Regions from separate parts of the Actimicrobium antarcticum genome, predicted to be linked through region 2. Evidence: predicted binding sites of a transcription regulator. Region 2 holds the regulator's gene; the other holds the start of a gene.
What was found. Region 2 encodes FNR, which switches genes on or off when oxygen is low (the NO sensors DNR and NnrR bind a similar motif). Its sites were predicted from a motif close to TTGATNNNNATCAA; they were not measured.
Positions count from the first base shown of each region.

Region 1 (7,160 bases), on a different contig from region 2:
GGTATCGACGAGACGTCCGCTGGCATCGTAAAACAGCGTGGTCGGCAACGCCGACGAACCGATCGCCTTGCCCAGCAACGTGCCGCCATCGAGCACGACATTGGCCAGCACGAAGGATTCCGCTGCCAGGTAATTGGCGGCCACCGCAGCACTTTCGCCCTGGTTGACGAAGACAAACGTCACGCCGGCATCGCGCTGCTGGGCCGCCGACAGCACCGGCATTTCACGCCGGCATGGCGGACACCAGCTGGCCCACAAATTGACCACCATCGGCTTGCCAGCGGACAGCCGGGCCAGCGTGGTGGCGGTGCCGCCTAGTGTGGTCAGTGGCACGGTGGGCAGCGGCGCCTGGCTGGTCATGCCTAACATGCCCGGCGCACCGGACATGCTCCAGGCCAACACGCCAGCCAGCATTCCGAGTGCCAGCGGTCGGCGCAAAAGTGGCACGCGCCAGCTGCGCCACAGAACGACCAACACAGCGACACCGACGCCGGTCCAGCGCTCGAATCCGCCATCGCGAATATCCAGGATCGACCACGGCGCTTGCCGGTACTGGTCGAACCAGATCAGCACGAACACCAGTCGTGCCGCCAGCAGCGCGACCAGCAACATTCCGCTCAGCGTATCGACGATGCCGACGCGCTCGGTACGCCCGACCAGATGACCGACGCCGGCAGCGACCAGCAGCGACAGTCCCAGCAAGAGATGGCTGACCTGTATCGTCAGCGGGCCGATGCTGACGTTTAGCACGGGATGGTCAGCGGTTTCCTGGCGATCATTCCGATCAGCGCGGAGGGGCCGTGGTGGGCTGCGCCTTCGACCAACTCGGCGTCATAGTCGACCAGCTCCTCGATCGTCCAGCCGGTGAATGCGGCTTGCAGCAGCGCCGGCGTGTACAGGTTTTCGAGTGCCGACGGGCCGCCGGTACGATACTCGAGCTGCTTCGGCGTATAGCCCTGCAACAGGATGCGGCCGCCCGGACGGGTCAGTTGCTGCATCGCTGCAAACTGGCGCGCGCGCATCTCGGCACCCGTAAACTGGATAAAGATACCGATGACCCAGTCGAAAGTGCCATGCAGGCTGGCCGGTGGCCAGTCGGGCGCGAGCATGTCGCCCACGATCAAATTGAGTGCAACCTGATTGCGTGCCGCCAGTTGCGCTGCCTTCCCGACCGCAATCGGCGCAATATCGAGCGCGGTCACAGTCAGCCCGCGCTGCGCCAGCCAGACCGAGTTACGGCCCTCGCCATCGGCCACCAGCAGGGCGCTGCTGTCTGCATCGAACAGCGCGGCCCGCTCCGCCAGGAAACGATTCGGTTCGGTGCCGAACAGATAGCTTGCTCCGGCATCGCGGTAGCGCTCGTTCCACGGGTTGCCCGGCGTGTTGGGCGTGCTCATGCCGGCATCGCGATCCCGAAGCTGTCGGGCATCTGCACGGCCACGACTTCGCCGCGCGCCGTGATGACGCCATCAGCCGTCACGGTGGTGGTGACGATGACTTTGCGGCCCTTGATTTCCTTGACGGTGCCGCGTATTTCCAGCAGTGCCGCCAGCGGAGTCGGCTTCAGATAATCGACCCGCAACGAACCGGTGACAAAGCGAAACGGCGGCAAGGTGTCCATGGCACGGTCTTCGCTGCGATACATGGCAGCGGCGGCCGTGCCGGTGCTGTGGCAATCGATCAGCGAGGCAATCAAGCCACCGTAGGTAAAGCCGGGCATCGCCATATGGAACGGCAGCGGCTGGAAATGGGTGACCGTCTCGTCGCCATCCCAGAATGTCTTGATCTGATGACCATCGCTATTGAGGCGGCCACAACCGAAGCAGTGGGCGACGTTTTCTGGATAGTATTCCTGGAAGGCATTCATGCGGTCTCCGAAACAGTGTGTGGTGGATGCAGTCGCTGGCCGGCAAGGCTGGCATTGCCTAGGGATTTTTGCATGGCGGTCGCGCTGGATTGCATGTTGCGCGTCACCATAACACGGGTGGGGGCGCCCGCCGGACAAGCCAGTTTTTGTTTTTTATGGCACTGAGACACGGTCCTTTCACGCAGCCCATGCTAACTAATAACTGGATGCTTATTCCGCTGAGTGACTAGCGCTAGCGTCGCTCACAAAGATTATCGGTTGGACTAACATCAACGGTCGGAATCGCCTATGATCCCCATTGGATTTTGCCGTAGAAAATAAGTACCAGTATCCAGCCAGTGGAACCAAACAAGCCTGTCGATTGCATGCCGATGGGCGCGATTGTCCACTAGCCAAACTTCAACAAAGCAACTCGAACCGGAAAAGATGACCATGGATTTCACCGTCAGCGTTCTGCTGGGCACCTTCCTGCTGTCGATCGCAGCACTCTTCATATTTATCTGGTCGATGTCGAAAGGCTTGTTCGGCGACGGTGTTGCCGCCGCGACCGAAATTTTTGGCAAGAACGAACTTGGCACGGTGGAAGATCCGGCCGCCACCAGGACCCAGATGGGCGGCTTGCAACAAGCCATGGGCAATGTCGCCGAGCGCATGACCGAGGAGGAGGAAGAGTCCCGCGCCCGTGCCGACAAGTCGACCTCGCTGGTGGTGGGCGTCTGCCTGACACTGGCCGTGGTCTGGCTGGTGCTGGCATCCCTTGCCGGCCTGATTTCCTCGATCAAATTACATGCGCCGGACTGGCTGGTGCAGTACGAATGGCTGACCTTCGGACGCATCCGGCCGATCCATTTGAACCTGGTGGCGTATGGCTGGTGTTCACTGGCCGGTGTGGGCGTCGCGATCTGGCTGATTCCGCGCTTGCTCAAGACCGAACTGGTCGGCGCCAAGTACGCCCTGATCGGTGGCGCGTTATGGAGCATTGGCGTATTTGCCGGTACGGTGGCGATTGGCATGGGGTATTCCGATGGACTCGAATGGCTGGAATATCCGTGGAAGATCGATATCCTGTTGGTGGTTGGCGGAGCGCTGGTCGGTTTCCCGTTATGGCTGACCCTGCTGCAACGCAAGGTCGAACATCTGTATGTTTCGGTCTGGTACATCGGCGCCGGCTTGCTGTGGTTCCCGATCCTGTTCCTGATTGCTAACTGGCCGGGCCTGCATTTTGGCGTGCAGCAAGCGACCATGAACTGGTGGTTCGGGCACAACGTGCTGGGACTGTGGTTCACGCCGATTGGTCTGGCGGCATCGTATTACTTCATCCCGAAAGTTCTCGGCAAGCCGATTCATTCGTACAACCTGTCGCTGCTGGGTTTCTGGTCGCTGGCGTTTTTCTACAGCCAGGTCGGCGGACACCATCTGATCGGTGGGCCGATACCGTCGTGGCTGGTCACGATTTCGATCGTGCAAAGCATGATGATGGCGATCCCGGTGTTCGCGGTGGCGGTCAATCAGCACATGACGGTGCTGGGTAATTTCAGGGCACTGGCGTATTCGCCAACGCTGCGCTTCATCGTGCTGGGCGCGATGATGTACACCGCCGCATCGATCCAGGGTTCGCTGGAAGCGCTGCGTGCGGTCAACACCGTGACCCACTTCACGCATTACACGATTGCCCATGCTCACCTCGGGCTGTACGGATTTTTCTCGATGGTCATGTTTGGCTCGATCTATTTCATCATGCCGCGCGTGATGAACTGGGAATGGCCGTATCCGAAACTGATCTCGCTGCATTTCTGGCTGGTGCTGATCGGTTTTGCGATCTACTTCATCTGGCTCTCCATCGGTGGCTGGTTGCAGGGACTGGCCATGCTGGACGAGAACACGACCTTCATGCAATCGGTCGCCATCACGTTACCGTATCTGGAAGCACGTTCGATCGGTGGCGGACTGATGACGCTGGGGCATCTGGTGTTTGCGGCCCACTTCTTTGCGATGGGCTGGAAGTTCGGTCCGAAGCGCCTTGGTGCTGCATTGCTGAGTAATTCGCTGTTGTCACGTCTGACCGGCAAAGGAGTCACAGCATGAGCGCCGGAAAAAGTTTCTGGGAAATGGACGAGCTGCGCCTGATCGTGGGCGCGATGGTGATCCTTGGTGGTGCTACCGGCATCCTGGTGGTGCTGCCCTACCTGCTGCTGGAAAATGTCAAACCGCCAGCCGGTCTCAAACCGTATACCGACCAGCAATGGCTGGGTCGTCAGACCTACATCGCCAACGGATGCGTGTATTGCCATTCGCAGCAACCACGCGATATCAAGCAGGCGCCGGACGCCAAGCGCGGCTGGGGCAGGGCGTCGGTGGCGGGCGATTACGCCTACGACACACCGCATCTGCTGGGCACCATGCGTACCGGCCCGGACCTGCTCAATATCGGCGCACGCCAGCCCAGCAAGGACTGGCATCTCGGTCATCTGTACCAGCCACGCGCCTACACACCGGGCTCGATCATGCCGTCATATCCGTTTCTGTTCGAGGTCCGTCAGGGTGCGGCAAAGGCGGGAGAAACCGTGGTGAATCTGCCGCCGAGCTTCGCCAAGGCAGGCCAGGTTGTCGTCGCCAAACCTGAAGCGCTGGCTCTGGTCGACTATCTGGTGTCGCTGGATCGGACCTATCCGGCCTTGCCGCCGCTACCCGTTGCAGTTGCGCCTTCTGCGAAGGAAAAGCCATGAGCAAACCAAAACGCCCGGTGTCGAGTGCACAGCGCGGCCGTGAAAATGCCGATCCGGACGAGGGCGTACGGCCACTTCCCTGGTTTCTGGTGATGTTCCTCGGTGCCATGGCGATGTGGGGGGCGTTCTACATTTACAGCACGCCGTCCGGTGAGGATTCGGCCTATGGCGATCAGCGCACGGTCGAGACCTTGCGGCCACCGGTTCTGACTGCCGGTGCGGTGTCGCAGGTCGATGGCAAGCAGATATATGGCAGCAAGTGCGCTGCCTGCCACCAGGCCACCGGATTGGGTGTGGCGGGCGTGTTCCCGCCGCTGGTCGCCTCCGAATGGGTGGTCGAGGATGAAAAAATCCTGACCCATATCCTGCTGCATGGCATCAACGGCGAGATCACGGTCAAGGGTGTCGTCTACAAGGGCGCGATGCCGGCATGGCAATCCATGAGTGATGCCGAACTGGCGGCGGTAATGACGTACATACGCGCCGAATGGGGTAACAAGGCCCCACCGATCACGGCAGAGACCGTCAAGGCCCAGCGCGAAGCGACCAAAGACCGTACCGAGCCGTACAAAGGTGGCGCAGAACTCAAATCGGCGTCCTGAGACGCCAGCCCCGGGCTTGCTGCACACCTTCGCGGCCAGTCTCGCGGCACTGCTGATCGGGATCACCGTGATCCTGCTGGCGACCGATAGCGGGCATGCGTTCACGACCGAAGCGCTGCGGCGCGGGCAGGTCGCCCGCACGCCGCAGCCGCTGCCGGATTTTGCGCTGCGTGACCAATTCGGGCGTACGGGGTCGCTAAACCAGTTGCTGGTCAGCGACGGCCGGGTCCGCATCGTCGACTTTATCTATACCCGTTGCCAGACGGTGTGCAGCTCGCTCGGCGCGGTCTATCAGCGCCTGCAGCAGCAGATCATTGAGCGCGGCTTGCAGGGACAAATCGGTTTGCTGTCGGTCAGTTTTGATCCGGCCAATGACGACACGGCCGCCTTGCAAGCGTATGCGACGCGCATGCGCATGAACCCGGTTGCCTGGGATGTCGTCACGCTGGCTGCCGCGCAGGACCGGCGCGGTTTGCTGGATGCGTTCGGCATCATGGTCGTACCGGCGCCGCTGGGCGAGTTCGAACACAACGCCGCGCTGCACATCATCGACCGGCGCGGACGGCTGGTGCGCATCGTCGGCTATGACGCGATCGATCAGGTACTCGACATCGCGCTGGACGCAGCACGGTGAGGGCTATCCTGTTCGCCATCAGCATCACCGTCACGGCCATCGCGCTGTCGTTTGCACCACTGCGTTTCCTGATCGAGCAAAGCATGGTCTGGCATATGGCTGTACAGATGCCGCTGCTAGTACTTGCCGGCTGGTTGGTGATGCGGGCGATGTCGCGCTGGCGCACGTTGCACTGGCTGGCACCGTGGAATCGCTATGGCCTGACCGGCTTCATCACGGCGCTGGTGATCCTCGCCTACTGGATGTTGCCGCTGGCGATAGACCGTGCAGTCGTGTTGCCATCGGCCGACCTGTTGAAATTGCTCACGCTGTTTCTGGCCGGCCTGCTGTTGCAGCATTCATTCGCCTGTTCGCCGGCGGCGCTGCAATTGTTTTTCGTAGGCTATCTGGTCTCGATGATGACCTGGCTCGGCAGCTATTTCGTCACCACGGATCTGCGCCTTTGCAATGCCTATTCGCTGGCAACACAGGTACGGACCGGATGGGGGATCGCCGCGATCGGAATCGGACTGGGGGCATTGTGGGTCGGGTATGCGGTAAGGCAGATTCGGACAATTAACTGAGCGTTGTTGCGGCACCATCGCAGTCACCCACCTCAGCCGCGCGCATACCAGTCCCTGGAATTGTTGACGACAAACACCACCAGCAGCATCACCGGCACCTCGATCAGAACCCCGACCACGGTCGCCAGCGCCGCACCGGACTCGAAGCCAAAAATGCTGATCGCCGCCGCGACCGCCAGCTCGAAAAAGTTCGATGCCCCGATCAGCGCCGACGGGCCTGCCACCGAATGCTTTTCACCGAGCTTGCGGTTGAGCCAGTACGCCAGCGATGACGTGAACAAAACCTGAATCAGGATCGGCACGGCCAGCAACAGGATCACCAGTGGCTGGCGCAGGATGGCATCGCCCTGGAACGCAAACAGCAACACCAGCGTCGCCAGCAACGCAGCGATCGAGAGCGGCTGGATCTTGTCCATCACCGTATCGAAGCTGGCCTGTCCGCGCGCCAGCAACAGCTTGCGCAGCACTTGCGCAATGATTACCGGCACCACGATGTAAAGCACCACCGACGTGACCAGCGTATCCCACGGCACAGTGATGCTCGACACGCCCAGCAAAAACGCCACCAGCGGCGCGAATGCAAACACCATGATCAGGTCATTCATTGCCACTTGCGACAGCGTGAAATACGGGTCGCCGCCGGTCAACCGGCTCCAGACAAACACCATGGCCGTACAGGGTGCAGCCGCCAGCAAAATCAGGCCGCCGATGTAGCTGTCGAGCTGATCGGCAGGCAGTAGCGGCGCAAACAGAACCCGGATGAAGATG
Region 1 is NZ_BAAAZE010000001.1:131,329-138,488, forward strand. It holds gene ABD720_RS00590 (TlpA family protein disulfide reductase) at 1-750, opposite strand, end outside; gene ABD720_RS00595 (SAM-dependent methyltransferase) at 744-1,397, opposite strand; gene ABD720_RS00600 (PaaI family thioesterase) at 1,394-1,867, opposite strand; gene ABD720_RS00605 (cbb3-type cytochrome c oxidase subunit I) at 2,300-3,952, shown strand; gene ABD720_RS00610 (cbb3-type cytochrome c oxidase subunit II) at 3,949-4,593, shown strand; gene ABD720_RS00615 (c-type cytochrome) at 4,590-5,195, shown strand; gene ABD720_RS00620 (SCO family protein) at 5,212-5,829, shown strand; gene ABD720_RS00625 (hypothetical protein) at 5,826-6,392, shown strand; gene arsB (ACR3 family arsenite efflux transporter) at 6,425-7,160, opposite strand, start outside.
Region 1: ABD720_RS00605 (cbb3-type cytochrome c oxidase subunit I) is a predicted target of FNR. The motif match lies at 2,127-2,140, and genes of this name have one in related genera.

Region 2 (7,160 bases):
TGCTCGTCATCACTGCGCAACCGGGTCACAAGTTGCGTGCGCTGCAGGCCGGTGCCAAGGATTTTGTCAGCAAGCCGTTCGACCTGGTGGAAGTGCAAACCCGCATCCACAACATGATCGAAGTGCGCTTGCTATACCAGAAACTGGCGGATTACAACCGGGCGCTGGAGCAAACCGTGCTGGAACGTACCGCCGAATTGCGCGAGAGCGAAGCACGCTTCAGGAGCTTTACCGAGCTGTCGTCGGACTGGTACTGGGAGCAGGATGCCGAGGGCCAGTTCACGCGCGTGTCGGGTCCGGTATTCGATATGCTCGGCATTGAAAACGGTGCTCAGGCGGACGACACCATCGCGTCCGCCGACGGACGCTGGAATGCCGAAGAACGTGCCACGCTGGCCCACAATATCGCCAGCCGCCGACCGTTTCTGGACTTCGTCTATACCCGCCTCAAGAACGATGGCACCACCCAGTATCTGCAGGTCAGCGGCGAACCGATGTTTGATACCGCGTGCCGCTTCATCGGCTATCGCGGTATCGGCATGGATGTCACCGAGCGCATGCGCCTTGCCCGGGAATAATCCACAGTCCTAAACGTCGACATGTTAAAAACGTTGATGTAAAAAACCCTGCGACAACCCGTTCTGCCAAATGACCAATGGCCGGGGCTTTCGCTTGTCTGTAAAATCCTCCCATCCCCGACGCCGACACGCTGCATCACTGCCCTGCGGGCGCCGCCACTTCCCTCACCGACAATCTCCCCATGCACACAGAAAGCTTCATCCCCGGAAAAGACGCCTCGCTTGAGTCCACCATCCGCACGATGCAAAAGAAACTGGCCGAGCGCGGCTTCCATCTGGATGAATCGTCCTGGCTCAATCCGGTCGAAGCGATCTGGTCAGTGCACATGAAAGACCACGCATGCCCGATGCTGTTTTCGAATGGCAAAGGTGCGACCGAACTGGCGGCCCGCGCCAGTGCGCTGGGCGAGTTTTTCGAGCGGCTCGGCACGCATTATTTCTGGACCCATTTTTACCTCGGCGCGACCCGTGCCAACCGGCCTTTCGTGCACTATCCGCAAGAGCGCTGGTTCGCCCCGACCACCGACGGTCGCTGGCCTGCCGAACTGCTCAATGTCGAGCTGCAGGCGTTCTACAACCCCGACAGCGAGATCGACAGCCAGGTGCTGGTCGACCTGAACTCGGGCAATGTCGCACGCGGCATTTGTGCCCTGCCCTACACCCGTTTGCGCGACGGTGCGCCGACCTGGATTCCGGTCAATATCATCGGCAACCTGTACGTCAGCAACGGCATGGCCGCTGGTAACACGATGATGGAAGCGCGCAGCCAGGCACTGTCCGAAATCTTTGAACGCCACATCAAATACCGCATCATCAGCGAAGGCCTGTGCCTGCCGGAAGTGCCCGACGAGGTCATCGCCCGCTACCCCGGCATCGCTGCCGGCATCAAGGGCTTGCGCGAGGCCGGCTTCGGCATCCTGGTGCGCGACGCCTCGCTCGGTGGTCGCTATCCGGTCATGTGCGTGACGTTACTGCATCCCGGCGATCAGGGCTTGTTCGCCAGCTTTGGTGCGCATCCGCGTTTCGAGATCGCGCTGGAACGGGCACTGACCGAACTGCTGCAAGGACGCGCACTGGAATCGCTCGAAGGTTTTCCGGAACCCGGCTTCGATATGGATGAAATCACCGCAGTGGCCAACCTCGAAATCCACTTCGTCGATTCGAGCGGCGTGGTCAGCTGGAATTTTCTCGGCGACACGCCCGACTTCCCGTTCGCCGACTGGAACTTCAGCAACACCACCGAAGAAGACTACAACTGGCTATGCGACGCCGTGCATGCCGAGGGCAAGGACATGTACGTTGCCGACTTCAGCGAACAAGGCGCGTACAGCTGCCGCATCCTGGTGCCGGGCATGTCCGAAATCTATCCGGTCGAGGATCTGGAATGGGAGAACAATAGCGTCGGCAACGACATCCGGCCGGCACTGGTACGCCTCGATGCACTCGACGAGGAAGAATGCACCGAGCTGCTGGAATACCTGCAAACCTCGAACCTCAACGACGAACGGCCACTGTGGGAAATCCTCGGCCTGGCCATCCCGGTCGGCACGACCTGGAAAGAACTGCGCATCGGCGAACTGAAAACCCTGCTGGCACTGGCCATCGGTGACGAAGAAGCCACCCGCGAAGGCTGCGACTGGATTCATCAGTACAAGCAAATGAACCCGGCGCGCCGGCTGGTGTATCGCTGCATCGAAAGCCTGATGAACCTCGAACAGGTCGGCGACTACCGCCGCGCGCTGGTGCTGCTGTATGGCGCAGACACGGTCCGTCAGGCCGAGGCATTGCTGGATCGCAGCGAACGCTTCTTCGGATTGGTGACGCTGGGAGCGGACATGGAAGGCAGTGCGATGCACCAGACGCTGTTGGCGGCGTATGACAAGTTGTTTGCCGGTGCGGTTTAACTGAGCAGGCACGCATGGTCCCGATGAAGGGCCCGTGCGTGCGAGTATCGCTGCCGCAGCGTGATCCCATGGCGCAGCAATGCCGCAGGAAGCTGCAGGATAAATCCGTGCGACCGAACACTTCTGTGGTACACACAACCACATGCCCCAACCACTTACCTACATCGCCACGCCTGCGCAAACCATCAGCGCACTCAAAGCCAGTTGTGCCAACTGCAGCATGCACCAGCTCTGCCTGCCGATGGGTCTCGACGAAGGTGACATCAACCGTCTCGACCAGATCATCGGGCGCCGCCGGCGCATCTTGCGCGACGAGCGCCTTTACAAGATGGATGATCCGTTCCGCAACCTGTACGCGATCCGCTTCGGCCATTTCAAGACATTCCAGATCAATGCCGGTGGTGAAACGCACATCACCGGTTTCCAGATGGCGGGCGAGTTGCTGGGCATGGACGCCATCAGCGCTGACCGCCACCACTGCGATGCCGTCGCACTCGAAGACAGTGAAGTCTGCGAGATTCCGTTTAGCCGACTGGAAGAATTATTCGGCGAAATTCCGCGGCTGCTGCATCACTTCCACCGCATCATGAGCCAGGAAATCATGCGCGAGCAAAACGTCATGCTCCTGCTCGGGAACATGCGTGCAGAGCAGCGTTTTGCGGCGTTCCTGGTGAACCTGTCGTCGCGCTATGCGGCGCGTGGTTATTCGCCGACCAGCTTCCAGTTGCGCATGTCACGCGAAGACATCGGCAACTATCTGGGACTGACGATCGAAAGCATCAGCAGGCTGCTGTCGCGTTTCAAAAAGCAGGGCTGGATGGAAGTCGACAAGCGCGAGGTGCGCTTGCTCGATTCGACCATACTCAAGGCGCTGGCGGCGGGTACAGAGAATTGCACGCCGATGTAAATTGGCTGCCTTTGCGTAGGCGGCGCAGTTGACTTTCATGCCAGGCCGGTCTGGCGGATTCGACGGCACCGCCCTCGGCTGGCTATGTCACACCATCCACTCAAAACGGCGACGTCCGGTCATTCGGCACATGCGACAGGTAATACGTCAGCATGCTGGCGAGCGAACAGAACAACCAGAAAAAGAAGAACCCGATGGTGTAGCAGGCGGTCACCGGCAGGTCGGTGTCGAGTGTCAGCCGCAGTAACTCGACCGGATCGAACAGCGAAAAAAACAGCCCCGTCGCCGCAATCGCTGCCAGAAAAGCGGGCCATAGTATGGTCATCAAAAGTCGCAACATGGTCTCTTCTTTCTCAATCCGCCGCAGGCACATCGGCTTTGATGCTGACAGCCAGCTGCTCGGGCCATTTCCATTCGCCGTTCAGGCGCCAGTTGCGCTGCTCGCTTTCGATCAGCACTTGCCAGACCGCCCGATCCAGCATCGGTAGCGCGATACTGAACTGCCCGCGCGCGTCCAGCGGCGCGACCAGGTGGATATCTTTTTCCGGTAGCGTCGGATGATTCAGGCGCACGCGGACGTTGCCTGTCACTGGCCCGCTGAGGCCGACCACCTTGCCGGTGAGCTGGCCGCTGGCGACGTCGTAACGGCCGTTGAAGGACAGGCCGAGCGACGTCGCGATACGGTCACGACGCAGGTCCTGATTGATCGCCTTGCCCTGGTTGTAGTAGTCATCGACCACCAGCGCATCCTGGCGTGTCACCGCCAGCCAGATCGTGACCGAGCCGGCGATGATCACCAGGAACGGCCCCAGCATCAGCAGCCAGGGCCAGCGGTGGGTGTACCAGGGTGTGGTGTCGCGGGACGGTGCCGACTTGATTGCGTGTGATTGCATTGCGTACTCCAGTAAGTGTTCGAGATGCCAGGCTGCATACATTTCGGCCTGTTACTTTCCAACGTTTAATCCCGATCGTCTTCGTGCGGTACAAAGAACACCGCTTTTTCGGTGACTTCAATATCTGCACCATCCGTTGCTTTCAGAGTGAACTTGATCTTGTTCGAGCCGTGCTTGCCCTCGCCATGATCGACGCGCACCCGGACCGGCACAGCGCGTGCGCCGGTTCCTTCCATCACCAGGGTGTCCGGTGATACCAGCGCAATGCTGTCGATGCCCGACACCGAAATCTTGTAGTGATGGCTTTCTTCCTGGGTGTTCATGATTTGCAGGCGATAGACATTTTCGATCATGCCGTCTTCGACCTCCTGGCCCATCGCGCCACGGTCACGGATCACATCCATCTTGAGCGGCGTACGCAGGGCCAGCGAAACCACGAACGCCGTCACGATGAGCAACAGGATACCGGTGTAGATCAGCACCCGGGGTCGCAGCACGCGCGCCCGCATTTGCCCGATCGACCAGCGGCTGGCGATTGCGTGATCGGTCGAATAGCGGATCAGGCCGGCCGGCAGGTCGATCTTTGCCATCACCGAATTGCAGGCGTCGATGCAGGCGGCGCAACCGATGCATTCATACTGCAAGCCGTCGCGAATATCGATTCCGGTCGGGCAGACCTGCACGCACATCGAGCAATCGATGCAGTCGCCGGTGGTCTTGGTGGTGACGCTGGCATTGGCTGCAACAACGGCAGCCGTTGCAGCAGCAGTGGCGGTTGCGGTTGCAGTTGCCACCACCTTCGCAGCAGCACCCTTCTTGCCCAGCGGACCACGTGGTTCGCCGCGCTCGGTGTCATACGTCACGATCAGCGTGTCCTTGTCGAACATCGAACTCTGGAAGCGTGCATACGGACACATGTACTTGCAGACCTGCTCGCGCATCCAGCCGGCATTGCCATAGGTAGCCAGCGCATAGAACAGAATCCAGAACCATTCCCACGGACCCAGTCCAAGGCTGCTGACTTCACCGATGAGCGTATGAATCGGCGTGAAGTAACCGACAAAGGTCAACCCGGTCCACAGCGCGACGGTGCCCCAGGCCAGGTGCTTGGCCGTTTTGCGCCAGAGCTTGTCGATCCCCCACGGTTGCTTGTCGAGCCGCATGCGGGCGCTGCGAGTGCCTTCGATCTTGCGTTCGATCCACATGAAAATTTCGGTGTAGACCGTTTGCGGACAGGCGAAACCGCACCAGACCCGACCTGCCACCGCGGTTACCAGGAACAGCGCGTAAGCAGAAATAATCAGTAATACCGCCAGATAAATAAAATCCTGCGGCCATAGGACAATGCCAAAAATGTAGAACTTCCGTGCACCCAGATCGAACAGCAAGGCCTGCCGTCCGTTCCACTGCAACCAGGGCAATCCGTAAAACACCAGTTGCGTCAGCCACACGCACAGCCAGCGCAAGGTGGCATAGCGCCCCTTCACTTCACGCGGATAAATTTCCTCGCGCGCTGCGTACATTTTGATGACTGCAACTTCGGGGTTACTCATAAGCGCCAACTTTGTCCTGAAAAAATCCGGATGTGCCCGGCATGCCACCGCGCGCACATCCGCCGACTTGCGCGACCACACCGGTTTCCGGCGTGGCCGCGCAGCGTTTTATTTCGCGGCTTGCACCGCAGGGTCGTTCGACAAACTCCAGATATACGCCGCCAGCACATGCACTTTGGCTTCGCCAAGGAAGTCCTTGAAGGCCGGCATCACGTTGTTGCGACCCTTGCGGATGGTTTCCATGATGGTGTCGGCACTGCCGCCGTAGAGCCAGATCTTGTCGGTCAGGTTCGGAGCACCGAGAGCCGGATTGCCTTTGGCATCGGCACCATGACAGGCTGCGCAGACCATGAACTTCGGCTTGCCGAGTACGCGCTTGATCGGGTCAGAGTTCGCACCCGACAGACTCAATACGTACTGCGCGACATTCTCGACATCCTGGTCGGTACCGAGTGCCGCGCCCATCGGTGGCATCTGGCCATTGCGACCGTGCAGCAGCGTGGTCTTGATGGTTTCCGGATCGCCACCGTACAGCCAATCCTTGTCGGTCAGATTCGGAAAACCCTTGCTGCCGCGTGCGGCCGAGCCATGGCATTGCGAGCAATACGTCAGGAACAGGCGCTCGCCGATGGCGTGGGCTTGCGGGTCGGCGGCGACCACTTTCAGGTCCTGCTTCAGATAGCCGGCAAACAGCGGGCCGTATTCAGCGTCGGCCTGCTTGAGTTCTTCGGTGTACTGGCCGGTCGAGGTCCAGCCGAGCTTGCCGGCGTAGGTACCCAGTCCCGGATACAGGTACAGGTAGACCAGGCCAAACACGATGGTGATATAGAACAGCCACATCCACCAGCGCGGCATCGGCGTATTCAATTCGGTCAGGTCTTCATCCCAGACGTGGCCGGTGGTTTCCACCGAGCCGTCCGAACCCGGCTTGACAACGACCTTGTGCTGCGACTGCGCCCACAGCAGCAAGGCGCATCCGAAGACGCCCAGCAAAGTCAGGACGGTGATGAAAATATTCCAGAAACCGCTAGTAAAGTCAGCCATGCTTTTTCTCCGAATTCGGTACCGCAATGCGGTCGTCGTCGCCATCGCCGTCGTCCGCAAACGGCAGGTTTGCCGCTGTATCGAAGTCCGCACTGCGCTTGAGGCCAAAGGTCCACCAGAGGATGCCGACAAAGGTGGCCAGGCTGACCACCGTCATGACGCTGCTGGCGTCCGTAAAAATGTAGGCGATTGCCATGATCAGTTCCTTGTCTTGATCAAGATGCCCAACCCTTGCAGGTAGGCGATCAGTGCATCCTGTTCGGTCTTGCCGGCCAGGGTGG
Region 2 is NZ_BAAAZE010000005.1:108,766-115,925, reverse strand. It holds gene ABD720_RS03410 (response regulator) at 1-578, shown strand, start outside; gene ycaO (30S ribosomal protein S12 methylthiotransferase accessory factor YcaO) at 761-2,482, shown strand; gene fnr (fumarate/nitrate reduction transcriptional regulator Fnr) at 2,625-3,389, shown strand; gene ABD720_RS03395 (hypothetical protein) at 3,490-3,729, opposite strand; gene ABD720_RS03390 (FixH family protein) at 3,743-4,282, opposite strand; gene ccoG (cytochrome c oxidase accessory protein CcoG) at 4,348-5,835, opposite strand; gene ccoP (cytochrome-c oxidase, cbb3-type subunit III) at 5,944-6,879, opposite strand; gene ABD720_RS03375 (cbb3-type cytochrome oxidase subunit 3) at 6,872-7,075, opposite strand; gene ccoO (cytochrome-c oxidase, cbb3-type subunit II) at 7,078-7,160, opposite strand, start outside.